One region of the Flavobacterium facile genome, then DNA from elsewhere that is predicted to be linked to it. Evidence: riboswitches for the same ligand, from Rfam matches in the RefSeq annotation. Region 1 holds a riboswitch; the other holds the start of a gene.
The links. Region 1 has a riboswitch for S-adenosylmethionine ahead of UEQ13_RS00850 (homocysteine S-methyltransferase family protein). Riboswitches for the same ligand answer to the same signal wherever they lie in the genome.
Positions count from the first base shown of each region.

Region 1 (3,276 bases):
GAAAAGGATTATTGGGTAAACCAGGTATCGATGCGCGAATTTTTAGCGTAATGGCCTTTTTGAAAATAAGTGTAAGTATTATTTCGCAAGGTTCTTCGGAAAGAGGAATTGGAATTGTGGTTAATAGTGATAGAGCAGCAGAAGCTTTGCAAGGTTTGGAAAAAGAATTTTCTAAAGAATTTCTTTTTGGGGATGTAAGTAAAGTTTCCGTAGATAACAATATCGCAGCAATTTCAATTGCAGGTCAAGATTTAAGTACGTTTCACAAGTTGTATTCCTCTTTAATACGAAATAAAATCACACCTATTTTATTTAATAATATCATTACAGGAAATAGTGTGAGTTTGGTAGTGAAGAAAACCGATTTAAAACGCGCCTTGAATGTAATTAATGTAGGTATTTTCGGTTTGTCAAAAAAAATTAATATTGCGATTTTCGGACACGGATTAGTAGGTTCGACTTTGATTGATCAGGTTTTATCTTCAGCAAAAAACATTGAAATCAAAAAGGGAATCAAACTGAATATTTTTGCGATTGCGAATTCTACAAAATTGGTAATTAATGAAACAGGAATCAATGAAAATTGGAAATCTGAAATAGCAACTAACGGAGAAGCTTACGGGGTTCAGGATATTATTAAATATGCGAAAGAAAATCATTTAGAAAATTTAATCGCAGTGGATAATACCGCAAGTAGCAGTTTCGTAGAAAATTATGTCACACTAATTGAAAGTGGTTTCGATGTAGTTTCTTCTAATAAAATTGCCAATACCTTAAGTTATGGTTTCTACAAAGAAATTCGTCAGGTTTTACAAGATAATCAAAAAAATTATCTGTACGAAACCAACGTTGGTGCCGGTTTACCTTTAATTGATACGATTAAATTATTGCACCTTTCAGGAGAAAATATCACCAAAATTAAAGGGGTTTTTTCTGGGACGTTGAGTTATATTTTTAATCATTTTTCAGTGGAAGATAAACCATTTAGTGAAGTGTTGAAAGAAGCGATTGCTTTAGGTTTCACAGAGCCAGATCCACGTGAAGATTTATGTGGAAACGACGTAGCCAGAAAATTACTGATATTAGCACGCGAATTAGATTTGCAAAACGAATTGAATGAAATTGATGTCCAGAATTTAATTCCAGTGGAATTAAGATCGTTAACTACATCTAATTTCTTAGAAAATTTGCAACTGTTAGATTTTCATTATAAAACAATTAAAGAAAATCAGGAGAAAGGAAATGTGCTGCGTTATATCGGAGAACTGTCTGGCGATTTACAACAAGATAAAGGAAATTTAGAAGTTAAATTAGTTTCTGTTTCTGAAAATTCAGCTCTAGGGCAATTAAAAGGTTCGGATTCCATTTTTGAAATATATACCGAATCCTACGGGGAAAGACCTATCGTAATTCAAGGAGCAGGAGCAGGAGCGTCTGTAACAGCTCGAGGCGTTTTTGGTGATATTTTGAGAATTATCGATAAAATATAACTTAAAAGAATTTTCAGTAGTTTTTTATTCTTTTTTTTATTGTTATTAAAGGATAAAAAACTATTTACCCTCTTTTTTTAATTAAAATTTAGAAAATATTTCTTTTTTATATTTTTTTGTTACCTTTGCAACGTTCATAAACATAATGATTGTTATCACGAAAGGTGGAGGGATTAGACCCTGCGAAACCTTAGCAACCCTACACTTGTAGAAGGTGCTACATTCTATTCCGATTTTTTTATCGGAAACAGATAACCAGAAAATTTTCACCACTTTTCGCTGATATCAATTTTAAGTTTACACACGTTTCAATTTTAACGCGTGAAACAACGCATGAATAATTTTTTATTTCTAACAAATAGCATTAAAATGTCAAATACGAACACATCAACTTTAACATCTAAAAGTAACATCTATCAAGCCATTAAAGAAAGAATTTTAGTTCTGGATGGTGCAATGGGTACGATGTTACAACGCAATAAATTTGAAGAAGAAGATTTTCGTGGCGAACGTTTCAAAGATTTTCCTCATCCATTAAAAGGCAATAACGACTTACTTTCTATCACACAACCAGAAGCAGTAAAAGAAGTGCATCGTTTGTATTTTCAAGCGGGCGCTGATATTGTGGAAACCAATACTTTTTCAGGAACTACAATTGGAATGGCCGATTATCACATGGAAGATTTGGTATACGAATTAAATTACCAATCCGCCAAAATTGCTCGTGAAGTGGCTGATGAATTTACAGATAAAAAGCGCTTTGTTGCAGGTTCGATCGGACCCACAAACAGAACTGCTTCTATGTCGCCAGATGTAAATGATCCAGGCTATCGTGCCGTAACTTTTGACGATTTACGAATTGCGTATAAGCAACAAGTCAATGCCTTAATTGATGGAGGTTCAGACGTACTTTTAGTAGAAACGATTTTTGATACCTTAAACGCGAAAGCCGCACTTTTTGCTATCGAAGAAGTTAAAGAAGAAAGAAACTTAGATATTCCAATCATGGTTTCTGGAACGATTACGGATGCTTCAGGAAGAACGTTATCAGGTCAAACGGTGGAAGCGTTTTTAATTTCCATTCAACATATTCCGTTGTTAAGCGTTGGTTTCAATTGCGCTTTAGGTGCAGATCAGTTGAAACCCTATCTAAAACGATTGGCACATCACACACAATTGAATATTTCGGCGCATCCAAATGCAGGTTTGCCAAATGCATTCGGAGAATACGATCAAACACCAGCAGAAATGCAAGCGCTAATTCGGGAATATTTACAAGATAATTTGATAAATATTATTGGTGGTTGCTGCGGTACAACTCCAGAACACATCCAATTAATTGCAGAAGTTGCTGCAGAATTTGAGCCAAGAAAATCAGAATAAAATTTCATTTAGCTATTTAAAAGTCTAAATGGATTTTTAAAAAAGCTAAAAATGAAAAATATTATAATTAGAATAAAATTATACTATAACCAAAGCAAAATCTTCTGGAGAGATGTTGCGAAAAATTATAGAAAAATAAATAGTTTGCTTTAACAAGTTAGAGGATTTTAAAAACAAGATGTCAAGAAACAATAAAATAAATTTACAACTTTCAGGTTTAGAACCACTTTTCATTACAGAAGAATCTATTTTCGTTAATGTTGGTGAAAGAACGAATGTCACAGGTTCTCGTAAATTTCTTCGATTAATTAAAGAAGAGAAATATGAGGAAGCACTTTCTGTAGCTCGTGAACAAGTAGAAGGTGGCGCGCAAATTATCGACATTAACATGGATGAAGGTATG
Region 1 is NZ_JAZAYT010000022.1:30,204-33,479, reverse strand. Features, by position in the region: partial or broken gene UEQ13_RS00855 (ACT domain-containing protein) at 1-1,490, shown strand, start outside; SAM riboswitch class I at 1,640-1,748, shown strand; gene UEQ13_RS00850 (homocysteine S-methyltransferase family protein) at 1,860-2,873, shown strand; gene metH (methionine synthase) at 3,013-3,276, shown strand, end outside.

Region 2 (3,276 bases), on a different contig from region 1:
TTTAGTTTTGATATTGCTTTTAATGGAAGTAAACAAATCAAAATTGTTCCGATTGGAAAAACAACAGATTCTAAAATGACTTCTGATTGGAATTCACCAAATTTTAATGGTAACTTCTCTCCTACTTCACGTGAAATTACTGCTGATGGATTTAAAGCCAATTGGAAAATATTACATTTCAACAGACCTTTTGCACAACAGTATTTTGAAAACTTACCAGAATTATCAAACTATGCTTTTGCCACAGATTTCATCACACCAGTTGACGAATACCAACAAAACGAACGTGCAAGTAAATATGGCTTTTTAGTAATTGGATTAACGTTTTTAATCTTCTTTTTAATTCAATCTATTAGTAAAATTAACATTCATATTTTTCAATATTCTATGATAGGAATTGCTTTAATTATGTTTTACACGTTATTGATTTCCATTACTGAACACAGTAGCTTTTCGTTGGCTTACATCATCGCTGCCATTGCCGTAATTGCTTTGATTTCCTTGTATTCGATTTCGATTTTGAAGAATAAGAAATTCCCAACCTTTATTGCGATTTCATTAAGTGTGTTGTATTCGTTTATCTTTGTAATCATACAATTAGAAGATTATGCTTTATTAGTCGGAAGTATTGGTTTATTTGCCATTTTAGCAGCCGTAATGTACTTTTCAAGAAAGATTGATTGGAAGTAATTTGAAAACATAAAAAAACTCCGATAGCGTTTAGAAACTATCGGAGTTTTAAAATTCTAATTTGAGAAATTATTTGATGTATCTAACAATCCATTTATCCCAAAATTTGGTATAAATAGCTAAAATTGTAACTAAAAATAAAAAGAAATAATACCAAGCATTAGACACTAAATCTATCCAACTTAACGCTCCTTTTGAAAAACTAATGATTAATAAAACCTGAGCACCGTAAGGTAATAAACCTTGAAAAATACATGAAAAAATATCTAAAATGGTTGCTGTTTTTTTAGCATTAAGTCCAAATTCATCGTTAATTTCTTTAGCGATTCCACCTGTTACTACAATCGAAACCGTATTGTTCGCAATAGCCACATTTACCAAACCTACAAGTGCACCAATACCCATTTGTGCAGAACGTTTTGATTTTAAACGTTTTTTAATCTGATGTAATAAAAAAGCAATACCACCTGCTTTTTCAACCAAAGTAGCCAAACCACCGGTTAACATCGACAACAGAAATATATCTGTCATACTCGTAAATCCTTGATAAATGGCTTTAGAAAAAGTTAATATTGTAAAATCACCAATCGTAAATCCTAAAATACCAGCTGCAACAATTCCAATAATTAAAGTGACGAAAACATTTATACCGATGACAGCTAAAACAATTACTATAATATAAGGTAAAATAGAAATCAATTGATAACTACCAGCTTGTACAGGAATTTGACTGCCACCATAACCTAAAAACAGTAAGACCAAAAGCGTTAATATAGCCGCTGGTAAAGCAATTAATAAGTTAATCTTAAACTTATCTTTCATCTGACATTCTAACGACTGAGTAGCCGCAATAGTAGTATCCGAAATCATAGATAAATTATCGCCAAACATGGCACCACCTAATAAAGCACCACCAATTAAAGGCAAAGAAGCTCCCGATTTATCTGCCAACGAAATAGCAATAGGACCTAAAGCAACAATACAACCTACAGAAGTTCCCGTAGCGGTAGATAAAAAAGAGGCAATGACAAAAATTCCTAAAGGAAAAAAAGAAGAATTAATATTTTCTATCCCTAAATTTACAACGGCATCAACACCTCCAGTTACAGAAGTTACAGTCGCAAAAGCACCAGCTAAAAGATAAATCAAACACATGGTGATAATTTTGGAATCTCCACAACCTGCAATCAATTGATCTACTTTTTCATCTGTACTATTTTTAAATAAAATAAAAGCGGCAATAATTCCTAACGTTACAGCCACAGAAGAAGGCAAAGCATAAAAATCATTAAATAAAATTCCACTTCCTAAAAAAGTGAAAATAAAAACTGCCAAAGGCAACAAAGCATAAAGACTGCCTTGATTTTGATTTGAATTCATAAAATATTATTTTCTATTAAAATTATTTCACACGAATAATTCATCAAAAAACAATAAAAATGAAAGTAAACAACATTTTTTCCAAATAAATTGGCTTATCGTTTTAGCACCTTGCTTGTTGTTGCAGGTTGCTATCTTTGAAAGATTCGTGATAACGGGTGCAAAAGTAAGTTAAAAAAAAATCTAAAAAAATATTTTTGAAAAACTTAACTTAATTTTAAAGATTGTTAATGATATAAACAGGATATCTAAAAAAAAACTCCGCTAATCTAAAAGACTAACGGAGTTTATATGAATACATATTGAAATTAATGGCTTCCTTCTACTTCAATTGCATCTACATCAATGTTTTGTTTTTTCAAAATTCCTTTAACCAAAATGGCAAATAAAGTTAAATAAGCAAAACAAACAACAGCTACAATATACGATTGGTGAATCCCAATAATATCAGATAATTTTCCTTGAATTGGAGGAATAATTCCACCACCTAAAATCATCATCACTAAAAAAGCAGAACCTTGAGACGTATATTTTCCTAAACCAATAATTGATAAACTAAAAATAGCTGGCCACATAATACTACATGCTAATCCACCCGCTAAAAAGGCATAAATAGCAACTGTTCCGGTTGAAAACAAACCAATTAACATAGCGATAATACCAAAACTTCCGAAAATCATTAAAGTTCTTGCTGGTTTATCTTTACTTAAGAAAAAAGCAATAATTTGAACAAAAATACAAACCACATAATAATACAAAGGTTTCATGTCTTTTCCAGAAATGATATTCACACCTAAAATAACTGCAAAAGCAATTAATGGCACAATGATTAAAGCAATTGTTTTTTTAAATCCTTGTAAATTAAAAACTGAAATAGCTCCAGCCCATCGACCAATCATTAATCCACCCCAATACATAGAAATATAGGGCGCAATATCAGAAGACTGCATACTTCCGAATTCTTGTAATTTTAATAATTCTCCTAAATTACTTCCGATTGCCACTTCTACTCCAACATAAACGAAAATGGCTAACATTCCCAAAACCAATTGCGGATATTGCATCGCTCCCCAACCGTTTACATTTTTCTTAGCTGATAAATAGGAATATAAAATTCCGCCTAAAACAACTAATAGTGCTCCTGAAAGCCATAACATACGAGATTGTTCTAAAGGAACTTTTAAGGCTGAAACTTCAGCTTCTTTC
Region 2 is NZ_JAZAYT010000034.1:93,737-97,012, forward strand. Features, by position in the region: gene creD (cell envelope integrity protein CreD) at 1-690, shown strand, start outside; gene UEQ13_RS10970 (Na+/H+ antiporter NhaC family protein) at 760-2,070, opposite strand; SAM-I-IV-variant riboswitch at 2,136-2,230, opposite strand; gene UEQ13_RS10975 (MFS transporter) at 2,379-3,276, opposite strand, start outside.
Region 2: linked by a shared signal. The riboswitch ahead of UEQ13_RS10970 (Na+/H+ antiporter NhaC family protein) and the one ahead of UEQ13_RS00850 (homocysteine S-methyltransferase family protein) in region 1 are both predicted to bind S-adenosylmethionine.